Regions from separate parts of the [Pantoea] beijingensis genome, predicted to be linked through region 3. Evidence: predicted binding sites of a transcription regulator. Region 3 holds the regulator's gene; each other region holds the start of a gene.
What was found. The regulator PurR, encoded in region 3, represses purine synthesis genes. The targets are predictions, from matches to a motif close to CANGCAAACGTTTGCNTG.
Positions count from the first base shown of each region.

Region 1: purL (phosphoribosylformylglycinamidine synthase) is a predicted target of PurR. The motif match lies at 2,051-2,068, and genes of this name have one in related genera.
Region 2: gcvT (glycine cleavage system aminomethyltransferase GcvT) is a predicted target of PurR. The motif match lies at 1,431-1,448, and genes of this name have one in related genera.

Region 1 covers NZ_CP071409.1:1,098,991-1,106,098, reverse strand. The annotation lists gene purL (phosphoribosylformylglycinamidine synthase) at 1-1,960, opposite strand, end outside; gene mltF (membrane-bound lytic murein transglycosylase MltF) at 2,230-3,687, shown strand; gene tadA (tRNA adenosine(34) deaminase TadA) at 3,697-4,197, opposite strand; gene yfhb (phosphatidylglycerophosphatase C) at 4,284-4,922, opposite strand; gene J1C60_RS04970 (MurR/RpiR family transcriptional regulator) at 5,176-6,015, shown strand; gene J1C60_RS04965 (YfhL family 4Fe-4S dicluster ferredoxin) at 6,073-6,330, shown strand; gene acpS (holo-ACP synthase) at 6,484-6,864, opposite strand; gene pdxJ (pyridoxine 5'-phosphate synthase) at 6,864-7,108, opposite strand, start outside.
Region 2 covers NZ_CP071409.1:810,701-817,808, forward strand. The annotation lists gene ubiI (FAD-dependent 2-octaprenylphenol hydroxylase) at 1-996, shown strand, start outside; gene gcvT (glycine cleavage system aminomethyltransferase GcvT) at 1,731-2,828, shown strand; gene gcvH (glycine cleavage system protein GcvH) at 2,856-3,242, shown strand; gene gcvP (aminomethyl-transferring glycine dehydrogenase) at 3,364-6,237, shown strand; partial or broken gene J1C60_RS03730 (IS3 family transposase) at 6,476-7,108, opposite strand, start outside.
Region 3 covers NZ_CP071409.1:2,146,995-2,154,102, reverse strand. The annotation lists gene punC (purine nucleoside transporter PunC) at 206-1,414, opposite strand; gene punR (DNA-binding transcriptional activator PunR) at 1,532-2,437, shown strand; gene purR (HTH-type transcriptional repressor PurR) at 2,473-3,498, opposite strand; gene cydH (cytochrome bd-I oxidase subunit CydH) at 3,857-3,946, shown strand; gene J1C60_RS09650 (C40 family peptidase) at 4,089-4,868, opposite strand; gene J1C60_RS09645 (Grx4 family monothiol glutaredoxin) at 5,331-5,669, shown strand; gene rnt (ribonuclease T) at 5,716-6,381, opposite strand; gene gloA (lactoylglutathione lyase) at 6,507-6,914, opposite strand.

The DNA.
Region 1 (7,108 bases), 1.0 Mb from region 3:
TTATCAGGAACGTTTTCTCAGCAACGGTTGGCAGGTGCAGTACACGTTTCACGGCCTCTTCAATCGAGATAGTCTCACGGACCAGCGGCTCGCCTTTTGCCTGTAATGTGGCAACATCGCGTGTCATTTTTGGCGTTTTGCCTAACAACACATCAAGCGGCATATCAATAGGGCTATTGTCAAAGTGACTATCGTTAAGCGTCAGATGCAGTTCTTCCGTTGCCTGACCAATCACCGCATAAGGCGCACGTTCACGTTTGCACAGCGTATCAAACAGCGCCAGTTTTTCCGGTGCGACTGCCAGCACATAACGTTCCTGTGATTCGTTACACCAGATTTCCAACGGACTCATGCCTGGCTCATCACTCAGAATATCCCGCAGGTTAAAGCGTCCCCCACGATTGCCATCGCTTACCAGTTCCGGCATCGCATTAGACAAACCACCGGCACCCACATCATGAATAAACAAAATAGGGTTGGCTTCACCCAACTGCCAACAGCGATCGATCACTTCCTGGCAACGACGTTCCATTTCCGGGTTATCACGCTGCACAGAGGCGAAATCAAGATCGGCATCCGACTGACCTGACGCCATTGAAGACGCGGCACCGCCGCCCAGACCGATATTCATTGCCGGGCCACCCAGCACAATCAGCTGTGCGCCTACGGTAATTTCACCCTTCTGCACATGGTCAGCGCGAATATTACCAATACCGCCTGCCAGCATGATGGGCTTATGGTAACCGCGCAGCTCGACCCCATTATGGCTGTTTACCTGCTCTTCATAGGTGCGGAAATAGCCGTTAAGCGCCGGACGACCAAACTCATTATTGAATGCTGCGCCGCCAAGCGGACCTTCGGTCATAATATCCAGCGCGCTGACAATGCGATCGGGTTTACCAAAGTCTTCTTCCCACGGCTGTTCAAAGCCAGGGATACGTAAGTTTGATACCGAGAAACCCACCAATCCAGCCTTTGGTTTTGCTCCGCGGCCGGTTGCGCCTTCATCACGAATTTCACCACCTGAACCAGTGGCGGCCCCAGGCCAGGGAGAGATTGCCGTTGGGTGGTTATGCGTTTCTACTTTCATCAGGATATGTGCGTCTTCCTGATGGAAATCGTATACGCCGTTGTCCGCATCGGCATAAAAACGACCAATTTGAGAGCCTTCCATCACCGCTGCATTATCTTTATAGGCAGAAAGCACGTGATCGGGCGTCTGCTCAAAGGTATTTTTGATCATTTTGAACAGCGATTTCGGCTGCGGTTGACCATCAATAACCCAGTCTGCGTTAAAAATTTTATGACGACAGTGCTCCGAGTTTGCCTGTGCAAACATGTAAAGTTCAATGTCGTTCGGGTTGCGCCCCAGTTGATTAAACGCCGCCACCAGATAATCAATTTCATCATCCGCCAGCGCCAGCCCCAATTTATGGTTTGCCTGTTCAAGCGCTAAACGCCCTTCTCCCAGTACATCAACACTTTGCAGTGGCTGTGGCTGATGATGAGCGAAGAGCTGTTCTGCCTGTTCCAGGGTGCTAAAGACGGTTTCCATCATGCGGTCATGCAATAATGTCGCGAGCTGTGACCACTGAGCCTCAGTCAGCTGCGGGGCCTGCACATAAAATGCCAGCCCGCGTTCCAGACGCCGCACCTGCGGCAAATCGCAGTTATGTGCGATATCTGTTGCTTTAGAAGACCAGGGGGAGAGAGTGCCCGGACGAGGCGTAACAAGCAGTAAACGCCCTTCGGGTGCATGTTCGGTGAGAGAAGGACCGTACCTCAGCAGACGCTGAAGACGGGATTTTTCATCGGCATTCAGCGGCTTGCTGACATCGGCGAAATGGACGTACTCGGCGTAAATATCACTTACCGGTAGGCAAGCGTTCTGAAAGCGGGCCAGCAATTTGTTAATACGAAATGCCGACAAAGCGGGCGAACCACGCAGAATTTCCATCATCAAAGATCTCTCGTCTTCAAAGCGCCGGGCGACGCTTCTTTGGGCGCAACAGGGGGAAAACGGGCGTTATTATAGAGAATCCAGGCTACTAACGAAACCGTTTGCGTGTAATTTATCGGTAAGATGTTTGCCTTAGAATTGCGCAAATCCTGCTGAATCAGTTGCCAGAACCCATGTTGTTGCGCAAAATGCTGCACGCTCTGGAAATTCGAAGATATCTAATACTGCCGTAAGAGACAGAGGCCTGCGAGCCACAGAGAAATAACTATTTGAAACGCCTGAAAATTAATTATTTGCTGATTGGAATGATCACAGCGTTACTGGCACTGGCACTGTGGCCAGCGATCCCCTGGTATGGTGGATCTGACGATCGCATCGCGCAAATAAAATCGCGGGGAGTGCTGCGCATCAGCACAATAAATTCTCCGCTAACTTACTACACCGTTAATGAAGCACCGGCCGGTATGGATTACGAGCTGGCAAAACGCTTTGCTGATTACCTGGGCGTTAAGCTCGAGGTTACCGTACGCCAAAATCTGAGCGATCTGTTTAGTGATTTAGACGATGACAATGCTGATATTCTGGCGGCTGGCCTCATCTATAACAGCGAACGGCTGGCACGTTTTCGTACCGGGCCGGTTTATTACTCCGTCTCTCAACAGCTGGTTTACCGCCTCGGCAAGTCGCGTCCGCAAACGCTGGGCGATCTGAAGGGGCGATTAACCGTCGCATCGGGCTCCGCCTTTCTCTCTTCATTACGTAACGTGAAGCAGAACCAGTATCCCGACCTTGATTGGGCTATTTCTACCGATCAGGGACCGAAAGCCTTACTGGAAGCCGTTGCTGACGGTAATATCGCCTATACCATTGGCGACTCAGTAACGATCGGGCTAATGCAACGCATCCATCCGCAGTTGGCGGTAGCGTTCGATATTACCGACGAAGAGCCGGTAACCTGGTATATGCAGCGCAACGACGATGACAGCCTGCACGCAGCACTGCTTGATTTTATTAGTCAGATGAGTGAAGAAGGCAGTATGGCGAGGCTGGAAGAGAAATATCTCGGCCATGTGGGCGCTTTTGATTATGTTGATACCAGCACCTTTCTGCGTTCCGTAGACGAGACTTTGCCAACCATTCAGCCGCTGTTTCAGAAGTATGCCAACGATATTGACTGGCGTTTGCTGGCGGCCATCTCTTACCAGGAGTCACACTGGAACCCGCAGGCGACCTCCCCTACGGGTGTTCGCGGATTAATGATGCTGACACGTAATACTGCGGAAAGCCTGAATGTGAAAGATCGCCTTGATCCGGAGCAAAGTATCCGGGGTGGCAGCGAATATCTCTCGCGGATGATGGAACAAGTACCGCAAAGTATCCCGGAAGATGAACGTATCTGGTTTGCACTTGCCGCTTATAATATGGGGTATGCGCATATGCTTGATGCGCGCAAACTTACCGAAAAGCAGAAGGGTAATCCGGATAGCTGGGCGGAAGTCAAAACGCGTCTGCCAATGCTGAGTCAGAAACGCTACTACGACCAAACATCCTACGGCTTCGCACGCGGGCATGAGGCGTATGCTTACGTGGAAAATATCCGTAAATATCAACTTAGCCTTGTGGGCTACTTGCAAGATCAGGAAAGGAAGCTTGCCCAGCAGGCAGCATTAGAAGCGGAGTTGGGGAAAGGTTATCCGGCAGTCACGCCGCCGATAGCCTTGAACTGATCGACACGATTACCGGTCTGGAGTCTCTCTCGTTTTCCGCAGCGCCTTTTTCTCTTCCCGGCGCTGGCGGAAAAAATCACTCAGCATTCCGGCACAGGTTTCAGCCAGTATTCCCTCAGAAACTATCACCTGATGATTCATACCGGGATGGCCCAGGATATCAATTAACGATCCCGCGGCGCCGGTTTTTCCGTCACGAGCACCAAAAACCAGCCGCCCGATGCGACTGTGCACAATAGCACCTGCGCACATGACACAAGGCTCGAGCGTGACATAAAGCGTGGTGTCAAGTAGACGATAATTCTCCAGCACTTTCCCGCCCTGGCGTAACGCCATCATCTCGGCATGCGCAGTCGGGTCGTGATGGCCAATAGGACGGTTCCATCCTTCTCCGATAACACGATTATCCTGAACAAGCACCGCACCGACGGGTACTTCACCTTCATCCCAGGCACGCCGAGCCAGCGTGAGCGCATGACGCATCCAGAGTTCATCATTGTAATCGGTCATCGGCCTGTCCCGTGTGGAAAAGCGCAGAAGTATACACGTTAAATAAGCCCAGTTGCACCACGTCGCGTGTCTGCATCCCGATGCGTTTATTCAAGCTGCTGGAGCTCTCCGCCAGAGGTGACGCGCCAGCGATGCTGACAGAAAAAGAGTAGCGGATTATCCTGTTTGCTGTCGCTGTAACCACTGTAGAGCCGTAACGGCCTGCCCAGTTGGCCCTCAAGTTGGGCTACTTTTTCATGTCCAAGACAGCGCATCGACAATATGTGTCCCCCCCAGGCACGCGTCATCTGGCTGGCGATTAATTTCACCCGAGGTAAAAATGCCGAGTCATAATAGACTTGCTCAACCAGTCGCTGTGGCGATCCGGTAATCAACCAAACATCTGCATCAGCACTGCTCAAATATTCGTTGAGGCGCTGCACGACAACGGGAAAAGCCGTGACGCGCTGGCGGAACCAGACGGCGAAGTCTTTTTCGCGCTGCAGCAAACTCACCTCACTGTGTCCAAAGGTGATAGTCCAGAGTAGCAAACTCATCGGCCAGCGTGCCGCACGCCCTTTAATCAATAATCCCAAGCCAATGATGGGCAGCACGGGGATCACCAACAGCACATTTAGCGGCTGACGCCACAGTAAGTAACGCATGAAAGTCCCAAACATATCCTGTTGGTGTAACGTACCGTCCAGGTCAAAGAACACCACACGTCTTGGTGAAAGACTACTCAAACATAACTCCTCAGGATGGTTTATCCAGCCATTAACATGCAGTAAGAGTGTAGAGAATAATTCAATTAGCCTGCCTCATCAGACGTCATTATTGCAAGCATACCGGGCGCGGAAAACGCAGGATATGCGGAATAGCTGAGGCTCCTGAGTACAACTCCGGGCTGAGTGGGCAAATAAAATAGCCTGATAGCATAGGCTCTAATCGCCTGTATCAGTTACGATAGTATTAGCTATGTAAGTAAGGGGAAACTGAATGAGTTCATTGTTGCGCATTCGCCAGCTCTATCCACGTCTGGCCTTGAATGAGCGCCGGCTGGCGGACTTTCTGCTGTCACAACCGGATCGCGCATGTCGGCTCAGCTCACAGAAGCTGGCCGAAGAAACCGGCGTTAGCCAGTCAAGCGTGGTGAAGTTCGCGCAAAAGTTAGGATATAAAGGCTTCCCTTCCCTGAAGCTTGCACTCAGCGAATCGCTATCGGATAAAGAATCGATTACCGTCCACAATCATATTTTAAGCGGCGACCCGCTCAAAATCGTGGGTGAAAAATTATTCGCTGAGAAGCAGTCGGCAATTCGTGCAACGCTGGATATCAATAGCGAAGACAAGCTAAGTGAAACGCTGAGGCTGTTAAAATCGGCACACCGTATTGTGCTGGTCGGTATTGGTGCGTCGGGACTGGTCGCGAAAGACTTTTCATGGAAACTGATGAAGATTGGTATTAGTGCGGTCGCCGAACAGGATATGCATGCGTTGTTGGCCAGCGTGCAGGCATTAAAAACGGGTGATTTACTGCTTGCCATCTCATACAGTGGCGAGCGCCGTGAGATCAATCTGGCGGCACAAGAAGCACAGCGTGTAGGGGCCAACGTATTGGCGTTTACCGGTTTTACACCTAATACGCTGCAGCAGTGCGCTACCCATTGCCTGTATACCGTTGCCGAAGAGCGGACCACACGTAGCGCCGCTATTTCATCGACAACGGCTCAGCTCGCATTAACCGATCTACTCTTTATGGCGCTGATACAGAACGATCCCGAGCGTGCTTCCAGCCATATTCGCCATAGTGAGGCACTGGTGAAAAAGCTGGTCTGATGAGTATATTGGCGTATAATATCCGCGCAATTTATCCTGTTATTGACTGAGAGAACGATGGCGCTACTGATCACCCGAAAATGCATTAACTGTGATATGTGCGAACCGGAGTGCCCCAATCAGGCGATTTCAATGGGAGCGGAAATTTACCAAATTGATGCCAACCGTTGTACTGAATGCGTGGGTCATTATGATACGCCCACCTGCCAGCAAGTCTGCCCAATCGTGAATACCATCATTATCGATCCGCAACACAGTGAATCGGAAGATGTGCTATGGGAGAAATTTGTCGAGCTGCACCATCTTGCCAGTTGACGCGGTGACATAAATGGCATCTGAACTTCAGGTACGCTGGAGTAACCGGGATTGTAGCAAGGCGGCAAGTGAGCGCATCCCGATGAGCTTACTCACGTAAGTGATTCGGGTAAGTCAGCGCAGCCAACGCCGGGACAATTTCAGGTACGCAGATTAATTTTCAATAATAACGGTCGCGCAGGCATAATGCCGCTCATCTGCCAGCGTCACATGCACCGATTTGACACCCATTTTTTCTGCCACTTCTGCGGCATGCTGAAAAAAGCGTAAGCCAGGTTTTCCCAGCTCATCGTTGTACACTTCAAACTGATTGAAAGCCAAACCACCTCGAATCCCGGTACCAAATGCTTTAGCCGCCGCCTCTTTTACGGCAAAGCGTTTGGCAAGAAAACGAATCGGCTGCTGATGTGCCTGGTACTGTACCCATTCATTATCACTGAGCACGCGCTGCGCCAGGCGATCGCCAGAACGCGCGATCACCCCTTCAATCCGTTCAATTTCGACAATATCCATTCCCAGCCCGAGAATGGCCATTAGCGGCGCGCTTCTCGCATCAGATATTTCATCTCTTTTACCGCATCCGCCAGCCCGCTCATTACCGCCCGGCCGATAATGGCATGGCCGATGTTAAGTTCATGCATTTCCGGCAATGCCGCAATCGGCTGAACGTTATGGTAAGTTAACCCATGACCGGCATTGACCTTTAAACCTTTACTCGCGGCGTAAGTTGCCGCACGGCGAATTCGCTCCAGCTCAGCATCGCGAGCGCCTCCCTCTT
Region 2 (7,108 bases), 1.3 Mb from region 3:
ATACTTGCGCTTCGGGCAAGCGCTTATCATGGTATGGAGGTATGGGATCGCGATAGCTTTGGCCATATTAACTTTGACGATGAGCAGCAGGGGTTACCGCATCTCGGCCATATCATCGAAAATCAGGTGATCCATCAGGCGCTGTGGCAAAAAGCGGGTCAACTGAGTGATATCACCTTAATTTCACCCGCCCAATTGCAGCAGGTAGCATTTGGTGATAACGAAGCGTTTGTTACGCTGCAGGATGGCAGTATGCTCAGCGCCCGTTTGCTGATTGCTGCCGATGGTGCCAATTCCTGGTTGCGCAATAAAGCCGATATTCCACTCACATTTTGGGATTACGATCACCATGCATTGGTGGCCAATATTCGGACTGAACAGCCGCATGATGCCGTAGCGCGTCAGGTGTTTCACGGTGAGGGTATTCTCGCTTTTTTACCGTTGAGCGACCCTCATCTCTGTTCAATTGTCTGGTCGGTTGCCCCGCAGGAAGCCAGCCGACTGCAATCAATGCCTGATGATATATTTAATCAACAGCTTTCCGTCGCCTTTGATATGCGTTTGGGGTTGTGTCAGTTGGAAAGTGAACGTCAGACCTTTCCGTTAATGGGGCGCTATGCCCGCAGCTTTGCCGCTCACCGCCTGGCGCTGGTCGGTGATGCTGCCCACACTGTGCATCCATTAGCGGGGCAGGGCGTCAATCTCGGCTTTATGGATGCTGCTGAACTGATTGGCGAAATTAAACGCCTGCACCAACAAGGAAAGGATATTGGGCAGCATCTTTATCTACGCCGCTACGAGCGTAGCCGTAAACACAGCGCTGCATTAATGTTGGCGGGTATGCAGGGGTTTCGCGAGTTGTTTGCCGGTAATCATCCTGCAAAGAAACTGCTACGTGATGTCGGACTTAAGATGGTCGACACGTTGCCGGGTATTAAACCCCGGCTGTTGAAACAGGCAATGGGATTGCATGATTTACCTGAATGGTTGAGGTAGGCGCAACGCTGCTCTGGTCTTAACTATGTAATCTGTGCTGCGTCCGTACGTTCTACGTGCGGACGCTTTTTTTATGTACGTATCATCACCTGCATACGCTTTTGGCAAGCCCGATTTCAGAGGCGCATCTACCTTGATGGTGCATGATGTTGCACCATTCCTGCCATCATTTGAAATATTCTAATTTAACCTACATTTTCGCATTAAAATTTTTTATGCATAAACACTTTCGCTCACCAGATTATTTATCTCTTTAGCTTTATTTCTTTATCATTAACCTGAATTGTTAGCGTTTTGTTGTCATTTGTGTGCCATGTGGCACATTTTTTTAGTTAAAAATTCTGCAATATCATTGGCGCGTTGTAATGGTGCAACCTCGTTTCACCCTCGTACAGCTTATGGTTAATTACTGCATTCGGTGATAACTTCAGATGAAAGAGAACGTTTGCGTCGGATGCTTTGATGAATAAAAGCGCGACCAGAACCCGAGTAGTTTGCGCTGTGGCGGAGGGGCTAAGCTCGCAGGCAAAGCAATTCATTTGCAGCGTGAAATAGGAAGGAACATCTGAACAACTCGCTTATACACCCTAAAGAATTCGGGTTGCAGGGCGATGGCGAAATAGGGGGAAACCCATTTAGCGGCTTGGGCAGCATTAGCCGCTAATTGGCCAGCTAAAGGTCTGGCAGCCACTAAACCTGTAGCTTGAGATACGACGGGTATACACAGGATTGATATGACTCAGCAGACTCCTTTGTTTGAACAGCATCAGGCTTGCGGTGCGCGTATGGTGGATTTTCATGGTTGGATGATGCCATTACACTATGGCTCGCAAATGGATGAGCATCATGCGGTTCGTCATGATGCTGGAATGTTTGATGTCTCCCACATGACCATTGTTGATTTGCACGGTGCACGCACCCGCGAATTTCTACGTTATCTGTTGGCGAATGATGTCGCCAAACTGACCCAGCCAGGTAAAGCACTCTACTCCGGCATGCTTAATGCTTCTGCGTGTGTCATTGACGATCTCATTGTCTATTTCATGTCAGAAGACCATTTCCGCTTAGTGGTGAATTCCGCAACCCGTGAAAAAGATCTCGCCTGGATCGGCCATCATGCAGAACGCTTTGGTGTCGCGCTTACGGAGCGCGACGATCTGGCTCTCATTGCCATTCAGGGGCCCCATGCACAGCATAAAGCGCAGTCTCTGTTTGATGAGGGGCAGCGTAAGGCCGTAAGCGGCATGAAGCCCTTCTTCGGCGTGCAGGCGGGGGAACTGTTCATCGCGACAACCGGCTATACCGGCGAAGCCGGTTATGAAATAGCGCTGCCGAAAGAGCGGGCGGTCGAATTTTGGCAGAGGCTGCTGGCCGCCGATGTCAAGCCTGCTGGCTTGGGTGCACGTGATACGCTGCGTTTAGAAGCGGGGATGAATCTGTATGGCCAGGAGATGGATGAAAGTATCTCTCCTCTGGCGGCCAATATGGGCTGGACGATAAGTTGGGAACCTGCCGATCGTGATTTTATCGGTCGCGAAGCACTGGAAAGCCTGCGTCAGAAAGGCACGGACAAGCTGGTTGGTTTGATTATGACGGAAAAAGGCGTACTGCGTAACGCTCTGCCGGTCAGTTTCACTGATGAGCAGGGTAATCTGCAGCAGGGCGTCATCACCAGCGGGTCATTCTCTCCGACACTGGGCTGTAGCATTGCACTGGCGCGCGTACCTGCAAGCATTGGTGATAATGCAGTCGTACAGATTCGTAACCGCGAAATGCCGGTACGTGTCACTAAACCTATTTTTGTGCGCGCCGGTAAGCCGGTCGCTCAGTAACTTTTTCTAATTCTGGAGAGTGTGACGATGAGCAATGTACCAAATGAGCTGAAATACCGTGATAGCCATGAGTGGGTGCGTAAAGAAACCGACGGTACTTACACCGTCGGTATCACCGAGCATGCACAAGAGTTGCTCGGTGATATGGTTTTCGTCGATCTGCCTGATGTGGGCAATAGCTACGCTCAGGGTGATGATTGCGCGGTAGCTGAGTCCGTTAAAGCAGCGTCTGACATCTATGCACCCGTCAGCGGCGAAATTGTCGCCGTCAACACGGCGCTGGAAGGTTCGCCTGAATTGGTTAACAGTGCACCTTACGCTGACGGGTGGTTATTTAAAATTAAGCCCAGCGATGAATCTGAACTCGATTCTCTGCTGGATGCCGATGCGTATAAAGCCAGTATTGATGAGTAACTGACGATCTTATTTGCCATTTCGGGAATACAGCGCTGCGTGTACCCGAACGGGCAGAGCCGCTAGCGTTAGCGCATTTGGCGGCGCTGCCCCTGCTATTCAACATCAGGATTTTCCGCTAATGACCCAGACTCTCAGCCAGCTTGAACACAACGGTGCCTTTATTGACCGCCATATCGGCCCATCACAGGAACAACAGAATGCAATGCTGGCAGCAACCGGCGCCAGTTCGTTACGCGATCTGATCGCTTCGATTGTACCCGCCGACATTCAGTTACCCGGGCCGCCGGCGATTGGCGATGCCCTGACCGAACATCAGGCGCTGGCCGAGCTGAAAGCCATTGCCAGCCAGAATCAGGTCTATAAGTCTTATATCGGGATGGGCTATACCTCGGTGCTGACGCCGCCAGTGATTTTGCGCAATATGCTGGAGAATCCAGGCTGGTATACGGCTTATACTCCTTATCAGCCGGAAGTCTCTCAGGGCCGTCTTGAGGCATTGCTTAACTTTCAGCAGGTGACGCTTGACCTGACGGGGCTGGATATCGCCTCGGCTTCGCTGCTCGATGAAGCAACTGCTGCCGCTGAAGCGATGGCGATGGCAAAGCGCGTCAGTAAACTGAAAAATGCCAATAAGTTTTTTGTGGCCGATGATATCCATCCTCAAACGCTGGATGTGGTGCGCACGCGTGCTGCCACCTTTGGTTTTGAGGTACTGGTAGATTCGCCAGAGAAAGCGCTGGATCATCAGGATCTCTTCGGAGTGTTGTTACAGTATGTCGGCACCACCGGGGAAGTTCACAACTACAACGCGCTAATTGCTGAGCTGAAAAGTCGCAAGGTTGTGGTCAGCGTTGCCGCAGATTTTATGTCGCTGGTGCTGCTGGAAGCGCCGGGCAAACAGGGTGCTGATATCGTATTTGGTTCTGCACAGCGCTTTGGCGTACCCATGGGTTATGGCGGACCCCATGCGGCCTTCTTCGCGGCACGCGATGAGCACAAACGGTCAATGCCGGGACGTATTATTGGCGTATCACGTGATGCTGCGGGCAATACGGCACTGCGTATGGCAATGCAAACCCGCGAGCAGCATATCCGCCGTGAAAAGGCCAACTCGAATATCTGTACCTCACAGGTATTGTTAGCCAATATCGCCAGTTTGTATGCGGTCTATCATGGTCCGACCGGCCTGAAACGTATTGCCAGTCGTATTCATCGGCTGACTGATATCCTGGCGGCCGGTCTGAAAAAAAGTGGTCTGAAACTGCGTCATACCCGCTGGTTCGATACCTTAACGGTTGAGGTAGACGACAAGGCCGCAGTGATCAATCGTGCGCTGAGCTTTGGTGTTAACCTGCGTACGGATATCCACCATGCGGTCGGAATTACGCTGGATGAGTCCACGACGCGGGAAGATATTGTGGCCCTGTTTGCCATTTTATCAGGTGACAATCACGGTCAGGATATTGACGCGCTTGACGCGGTATTATCAGCCAGCAGCGATTCTCTGGCGGTTGAATTGCTGCGTAAAGATGAGATTCTTACCCACCCTGTATTCAACCGTTATCACAGTGAAACTGAGATGATGCGTTATATGCATAGCCTGGAGCGTAAAGATTTAGCGCTGAACCAGGCGATGATCCCGCTGGGCTCCTGCACCATGAAGTTGAACGCGGCGGCAGAGATGATCCCGATTACCTGGCCTGAGTTTGCGGGCTTACATCCGTTCTGTCCGGCGGATCAGGCGACCGGCTATCTGCAGATGATTGGCCAACTGTCACAGTGGTTGGTGCAACTCACAGGTTATGATGCGCTCTGCATGCAGCCGAACTCCGGCGCGCAGGGCGAATACGCGGGCCTGCTGGCTATCCGTCGCTATCATGAAAGCCGCAATGAGGCCGAGCGCCATATCTGCCTGATCCCCAGCTCGGCACACGGGACTAACCCAGCCTCGGCACAAATGGCAGGGATGGACGTAGTGGTGGTGGCTTGCGACAAACAGGGCAATATCGACCTGCAAGATTTGCGTCAGAAAGCGGAGCAGGCGGGCGATAAACTGTCGTGCATTATGGTGACTTATCCCTCAACGCACGGCGTTTATGAAGAAACCATCCGTGAAGTTTGCCAAATTGTTCATCAGTTTGGCGGCCAGGTTTACCTCGATGGCGCCAATATGAATGCTCAGGTGGGTATCACCACACCGGGTTATATTGGTGCGGATGTTTCCCATCTTAATTTGCATAAAACTTTCTGTATCCCTCACGGCGGCGGTGGGCCTGGTATGGGACCGATTGGCGTCAAAGCCCATCTGGCCCCGTTTGTTCCGGGTCACAGCGTGGTGCAAATTGATGGCGTACTGACGCAGCAAGGTGCGGTTTCTGCAGCACCGTTTGGCAGTGCATCCATTCTGCCTATTAGCTGGATGTATATTCGTATGATGGGCGCCGAAGGCCTGAAGCAGGCAAGCTCGGTCGCTATCCTTAATGCCAACTATATTGCGACACGTTTGCAGTCAGCTTACCCGATCCTCTACACCGGCCGTGATGGGCGTGTGGCACATGAATGTATCCTGGATATTCGTCCACTCAAAGACGCGACCGGCATAAGTGAGCTGGACATTGCCAAGCGATTGATCGATTACGGTTTCCATGCGCCGACCATGTCCTTCCCGGTGGCGGGAACGCTGATGGTGGAACCGACGGAATCGGAAAGCAAGATCGAGCTGGACCGCTTTATTGATGCGTTGTTGTCGATCCGTATGGAGATCGATCGCGTTTCGAAAGGGGAATGGCCGCTGGAAGATAACCCGCTGGTCAATGCACCGCACACGCAGAAGGAGATTGTTGGTGAGTGGTCGCACCCTTACAGCCGCGAACTGGCGGTTTTCCCGGCGGGTAGCGACAATAAATACTGGCCAACCGTGAAGCGTCTGGATGATGTATTTGGCGACCGTAATCTGTTCTGTTCTTGTGTGCCAATCAGTGAGTATCAGTAACCCACCGATATTCAGGGTTCAACGGCGCAGCAAAAAAGCGTGCTGCACGGTATCAGGTGTTCAGTAACGTATGACTGGCCGGGCTCGCCCGGCTTTTTTTATGGGAGCTAAAAATGAATATTGCATTGATCACTGGCGCAGGGCGCGGTTAAACAGAACCAGGCCTCCTGGGTTACCGGGAGTATTGTCGATGCCGCGGGTGGTCGCTGACACCCTTGTATTGATTGTCACACGGTGATTAAGGGGGCCACTTGGAAAACGGAAAATCACACTCGATATAATTAAATACCGTCGTCCGCATTATTTCCCGGCTGGCAAAACGTTCTCCGTGGATGCATTCCACTTTCAGCGTGTGGAAAAAGCTTTCCACGCAGGCATTATCGTAGCAACAACCTTTCGCGCTCATGCTGCCCCGCAGATGATGCCGCTTCAGCAGCCCCTGATAGTCCGCTGAGCAGTACTGACCGCCACGGTCCGTATGAACAATGACATTTTCCGGGCGTTTACGCCGCCACAGCGCCATCTGCAGCGCATCACAGGCAAGCTGTGCGGTCATCCGCGATGACATCGACCAGCCGATAACGGCACGAGACCACAGGTCGATGACTACTGCCAGATACAGCCAGCCTTCATCCGTGCGAAGGTACGTGATGTCACCCGCCCACTTCTGATCCGGGCCGCTGGCACTGAAGTCCTGCTTCAGCAGGTTCTGCTGACACAGGCAGACCATGTTCACGGTAGCTGACCGGGCTGAAGCTGCGGGAGGCTTTTGCCCTCAGGCCCTGACGGCGCAGGCTGGAGGCTATCGTCTTGATGTTGTATTCCGGCAGCTCGTCTGCGAGACGGGGCGCACCGTAACGTTGTTTTGCTT
Region 3 (7,108 bases):
AAGTCACTACGGCGTCGTTTACGTTGGGTATTTCCTGCAGAGAAGCGCAACGAATGCCACGCCGTAAAACACCACGACAACCCTGTCAGGCTAAAATAAAAAAATGTTGCTAATTTGTTGTAAAAAATTGCCTCAAAAAGAGTATATGCTCACGTGAGGCAATATTCAATGGTAAATTGTTAGGGTGCTAACTAAATCGTTTTTCTCAGGAATGTCTACCCAGTGTGGCGACTTCACCGTCGCGTAATTTCTTTGGCCACCCTTGAAATTGTAGTGCAAAACCAATGAAGGCCAGAAAAATTGTGAACAACATTACGGCGGTGGTTACTATCAATACTTGTGAAATAAGTGATGAAACCGCGAGGCTTGCAAAGAAACACAGTCCCAGTTGCAGCATATTTTGCAAGGCTGCTGCTTTACCGGTTGCCTTTGGAAAAGGTAATAGGGCGTTGGCGACTACGATCGGGTAAATAGCACCATTTGCCATCGCCATCCCACAAAAAGGAATTAAGAGTGCGCTCAACGTAACGATGCCGGATAGCGCGACCAAAAAAATTGCCGTAATACTGATAGCATAACCCAGCAGTAACCAGGGCAGGATGGTTTTCCCGTCAACATGATTAAGCAGTGTGCGACAGCCAAATCCACCAATCAGAAATGCGATCGTTTGCGGAACGTAACTCAGGCCAATATCGCCCGGTGTCAGGCCAAGATTGGCCAAAATAAATGGCGACCCTGTTAGCCAGGCAAAAAAACTGGCAGAGCAGGCGGCATAAATCAGCACATTGCCGCTGTAAGGACGAGACTGTAATAGTGTGAAGAAACTGACCTTCTCCTGAGCATTATTATGTACTGTACTGGCGGTTTTGGTTTGCAGACGTAGTGTTGGAATGAATAACGCTATCGCAATGACGAACAGGGCAACAAAAATAGCGCGCCAGCTAAAATGGTTCAAAAGCCATGCACCCAACAAGGGTGCCAGTGCTGGAGAAAGGGCGACCAGCGGCATAATCGTAGCAAAAACGCGATTTGCCTGAGTGCCGCTATAGCGATCAACAACCAGTGCTTGCCAGCTCACTGCGGCCGAACAAACACCTATCGCTTGAACAAAACGCAGCGCTAATAACAGTGGCGCGCTTTCAACCCACAACATGCCCGCGCAGCCGACCGCAAACAGGCTCAGGCCCATTAACAATACTGGCTTACGCCCAATACGGTCCGATAAGGGCCCCCACACCAACTGAGCACAGGCAAAACCGGCCAGAAATATACTCAGGCTGGCGCTAATAGCCCCCGGATTGGTCTGGAGATCTTGTTGCATGGCGCCAAAGGCGGGAAGGTACATATCGGTAGCAAGAAATCCCAGCATGCTCAGCACGGCCAGGTAAATAAGGAAACCTTTCGACTTGATCATTAAACAGCTCTTTTTATATAGCAGGTGATTTTAACGCGGCTGAGTGTAAACGCGTGCCATACACGTTGTGAAACGCTAATATTTGCGTCTTGTTATCAAAATAATTGAAGGCAAATTGTGTGGTCTGAACATTCCCTTGAAGTGGTCGACGCTGTAGCGCGCACCGGCAGTTTTAGTGCAGCAGCGAATGAGCTACACCGTGTACCTTCAGCGGTAAGCTATACCGTGCGTCAGTTGGAAGAGTGGCTGGCGGTTAGCCTTTTTGAGCGCCGTCACCGCGATGTTATTCTGACGGATGCTGGTCGTCTTTTTATTCATGAAGGGCGAGGTGTTATCAAAAAAATGCTTGCCACCCGCAGACAGTGCCAACAGGTCGCTAATGGTTGGCGGGGGCAGTTGAGTATTGCGGTCGACCGTATTGTTAAACCGCAACGAACCCGGCAGTTGGTCCTTGATTTTTACCGTTTTTTTCCAGATATGGAGTTGCACGTTTCGTCTGAAGTGTTCAATGGCGTGTGGGATGCGTTAGCGGATGGCCGCGTCGACGTCGCTATTGGCGCGACGCAGGCGATTCCCGTGGGTGGGCGATTTGCTTTTCGCGACATGGGGGCGGTGAACTGGCGCTGCGTTGTAAAAGCAGGACATCCGCTGACGCGGCATTCAGGTGCCGTTGAGGATGACCGGATACGAGAGTGGCCATCGTTGGTACTGGAAGACACTTCCCGTGCGTTACCAAAACGGACGACCTGGACGCTGGACAATCAGCGACGACTGGTTACGCCCGACTGGGAAACTGCTTTTGATTGTTTGCTGGCGGGATTCTGTGTGGGTATGGTGCCAGGGCATTTTGCCGCGCCGTTAATAGCATCTGGAGCACTAAGTGAATTATCGCTGCCGGAAAGCTTCCCTGACAGCCCTTGCTGCGTGAGTTGGGCTGAGCAGAGTATGTCGCCGGCATTAAGCTGGCTACTGGATTATCTGGGAAGCAGTGAAACGATGAATGAAGAGTGGCTACGCGAGTGATACCGGGCGTTGCCCGGACCTGCATTCACAAACTCTTAGCGGCGGTAATCTCTGAAAGGACCATCGATTACCGAACGACGTTCTATCAGAGAAGGATGGACTTCAATTGTCTGCGGCTCTTCGCGTTTACTGGTAATTCGGTCCAGTAGCATTTCAAAGGCAGTTTCACCAAGCTGCACCTTCGGCTGGTGAACGGTAGTTAGCGCAGGGGTGAAGTAGCGAGCGTTACGCACGTTATCATACCCGATCACCGAAATATCCTGCGGAACCCGCAGCCCCATCTCATCGGCGGCACAAATCGCGCCCATTGCCATAATATCACCGCCACAGAATATGGCAGTTGGTCGGTTCTTTTGCGATAAAATTTGCTGCATTGCACGGTATCCGGATTCAGGCTCAAAATCTCCCTGAACGATCCACTCCTCGCGGACGGTAATATTGGCTTCAGCCAGCGCCTTCAGGAATCCTGCGTGCCGACCGCCGCCGGTATTGCGCTCCAACTGGCCTGGAATGGCTCCGATGTCCCGATGTCCCCGGTCAATCAGATAGCGTCCTGCCAGATAACCTCCGGAAAAGGCGTTATCGACGACTGTGTCGGTAAAGTCGCCGCGTGACATTCCCCAATCCATAACGACCATCGGAATGTTGCGATTCTCTTCCAGCATCTTCAGCAAATCATCGGGATATTCTGAGCACATGACCAGCAGTCCATCCACGCGCTTTTGCGCCATCATGGAAAGATAGGCGCGCTGTTTCTGCAAGTTGTTATGCGCATTGCCTAAAATCAGCGTATAGCCTTTATCAAAACAGCAATTTTCTACAGCTTCGATAATTTCAGCAAAATAGGGCGCTTCACTAGAGGTTGCCAACAGTCCAATTGATTTGGTGTGATTAACCTTGAGGCTGCGTGCAACGGCACTAGGAGAATAGTGTAACGCTTTGATTGCTGCCCATACTGCTTCCCGCGTGTCTTCCGCGACAAAGCGTGTTTTGTTGATGACATGAGAAACCGTGGTGGTGGAGACTCCCGCACGCTTTGCCACATCTTTAATTGTTGCCATTAAAATGCTACCCCTGCGCTTATCATAATTTGTTGATAAGCTTGATGTTAAACGTTTGCGTCCGCATCACCATTACCGACGGCAGTCGTTTATTCATTGCTGTCTGAATGACGTCGGGAAGGTAATTGACGTCTTGAGATACGGCCAGTGATGCGACGTTGCAGTCGTTGCGCAACGAAAAAAAGGAATTCTATCAAGGCTGTGAACAGAAAACGAGATTTTTACCTGCCATGTCAGGAAAATCTGTTCACCGCTATTGGTTGTCGTCATAATTCATGTTGTGAGATAGGATGTCTCTGACATTCAGATCGTGTTGCCAGTTAGTTTATCGACAGAATCTTATTTAAGGAGGTGTAATATGTGTACTAACCTGAAGTTATCGCTGATGACCACCGTTGGCGCATTGCTGATGATTATTGCGTTTAGCCTGGTGGCGGTAATGCATTAATCACAGATGCATAAGTATGAGGAAGGGGGGAGACAACGGAAAATGCTGATGGCCTCTCTTTCTCTGGTTATTGCTCGATTCGGAAAGTTGCGCAACACTGGTGGACATTACTACTGCGGTTCAAGACGTAAGACACACCACGTTAACGGATAGTTTTGGGCGTCATCACGCGCCTGGCCCCTACATAATGTCGTTGCCAGTAATCATCGCCAAGCGCGCTTATCTGTATGTCTTTGCCGGTGCGCGGAGACTGGATAAACTTGCCGTTACCGAGATAAACTCCAACGTGATCCGCTGCCCCACGATTATTAATCCGAAAAAAGACTAAATCGCCTTTTTCCAACGCTTCGCGATTTATCGTTGCAGCGTCACGTAAGTGGTACATTTCATTAGCGGTGCGTGGAATTTTAAACTTCACCAGGTCTTTATAGGCATACCAGACTAAACCGCTGCAATCAAAACCGGTATGGGGCGATGTACCTCCCCAAAGATAGGGCTTCCCGAGCTGACCCATTAATTTATTCATCGCGGTTTCACGCGCTTTCTGATAGCGCACCCGGTGAGCGGTACTGAGAGTCAATGAGCCATTCTCTGTCAGAGTTGGTGCTTTGGATGCGATTTTGCGTTGTTTACCATAATGCCTTATCAGTGGCTTCTTACCGGAGATGACGTGGGGCGTGGCAACGGCTGCAGTTTGTAGCGAAGGCTTTTTCTTTAGCTTTACTTTCTGAATCGAGGCTGTACGTGCTTTTTTAGGCGACGTTTTAACCTGGCGTCTTTTGCGCCGCTCATCTTCACGCGGGCTGCTTTTATCCACTTTTTTATGCTGATTTGCGGTAACAGAAGCATGTGGCGATGCGTGCGCCATATTAAAGAACAACTGTGCAAATGCCAGCATAAAGAGTGTGATGAGTAAACGCATGATCCCGCAACAGGTTATGCTCTCGTCGCATCAGAGAGCGGCTTAATAAAATTCTGCCCAACAAAAGCAGCGCCGATGAAAGATTCTAATCTAATTGATTTATAAAAGGTAAGGTCTTTTTTGCTTAAAACGTGGATTAGCGCAATCCGGTTTATAAATAAACATTATCAGTCGCTTATCTCGCCACTATTATGACGAAATGTTACTACTTAAAAAACGGTCAACCGTGCATTCCGCCAGCCGGATTGTTAGCCGTTTACATTCTCGCGAAGGTAACAGCACGCGATAAAGATTTAAGATATAGCCTTATCTACCAGTGATTATTTGGGCACAGTTGTTATTCTAGTCTATGTTTTTGGCATAATGGGCTCAAACTGGGCAATTATGATGAAAATGTCGTTTTCAGGTGATGCCGAGTATCGCTACAATAAATAGACACGAAGTAACGTATTAAGGAAGGCAATTATGAGTACTGTTGAAAAAATTCAGCGCCAGATCGCAGAAAACCCAATCCTGCTTTACATGAAAGGCTCGCCAAAGCTGCCAAGCTGTGGGTTCTCTGCGCAGACGGTTCAGGCTCTCTCTGCCTGTGGCGAACGCTTTGCCTACGTGGATATCCTGCAAAATCCGGACATCCGCGCCGAGCTGCCAAAGTATGCTAACTGGCCAACGTTCCCACAACTGTGGGTTGATGGCGAGTTAGTTGGTGGCTGCGATATCGTCATTCAGATGTATCAGGCGGGGGAATTACAGCAGCTGATTAAAGAAACAGCGGCTAAATATCCCGCTGAAGAAAACTAATCACTGAGAATAAGGGCGGATTCCCGCCCTTATTTACACATCTGTGTTAGCTATCGACTTCCTGATCGTGCGCCTCTGCGGGCACTAAAGGCCAACCCCCTAAGCGTTTCCAGCGATTGACCAGCTCACAAAAAAGATCGGCCGTTTGCTGCGTGTCATAAAGTGCAGAGTGTGCCTGGGTGCTATCGAAAGAGATCCCCGCGGCGATACATGCTTTTGCCAACACTGTTTGACCAACAACCAGCCCGCTAAGTGCGGCAGTATCAAAAGTGACAAATGGGTGGAAAGGATTACGTTTCAGGCTGGCCCGTTCTGCGGCGGCATTCATAAAACTAAGATCGAATGTCGCGTTATGCGCCACCATAATGGCGCGATTGCAGCCTTTATCCTTAATCCCTTTGCGCACCAGTTTGAAAATAGCGTGCAGTGCCTCATATTCACTCACCGCACCGCGCAATGGGTTATGGGGATCAATGCCGTTGAAGGCGAGTGCCTCCGGTTGAAGAATTGCTCCCTCAAATGGCGCTACGTGGAAATGGAGCGTCTCATCTTTCTCCAGCCAGCCGTTTTCATCCATTTTTAAAGTGACGGCAGCAATTTCCAATAGCGCATCTGTTTTTGCATTAAAACCTGCGGTTTCAACATCAATAACTACCGGATAAAAACCGCGAAAGCGATCGCTCAGGGTATTCAATTCTTTCAATTCAGACATCAGGATCTCGTCGACGGGAAAATGCAGCGCATAGTATGGCAAATTTCAGGGAGGGATGCAGCCGGGGAGATGTTCAAGAGAGCGCCATACACATACAGGCACTCTCACACACCCCCCTGCGGCAATTAATTACCGAGGCCGTGGTCTGCCTGTTTATTTTCAATCAGCTCAATTTTATAGCCGTCAGGATCTTCAACGAACGCGATAATGGTTGTGCCGCCTTTTACCGGACCTGCTTCGCGAGAAACCGTGCCGCCATCTTTACGAATACGCTCGCAGGTTGCGGCAACATCATCAACGCCTAACGCAATATGTCCATAGGCGTTACCGAGATCATATTCATTAACGCCCCAGTTATACGTCAGCTCAAGGACGGCACCTTCGCTCTCATCAGTGAATCCAACAAAAGCCAGCGTATATTTATATTCGGTGTTTTCACTGGTACGCAGCAGCCTCATTCCCAGTACCTTGGTATAAAAATCGATTGAACGTTGCAGATCGCCAACACGTAGCATGGTGTGAAGTAAGCGCATAAATTCCTCATCCAGTTAAGAGCTGTCATCAGACAGCAGAAAAAACGTACTCAGTATATACCCAAAATATTCAAAGAGCAGGGCGCACCGCTTCCGGGTGCAGACAGATATTTTGCAAGTCACGCCATTACCTTTTACTCAGGTTGTCCTATCGTTCGCGTTTGACTTACGTTCGAAAGTTTACTGAGCGGATG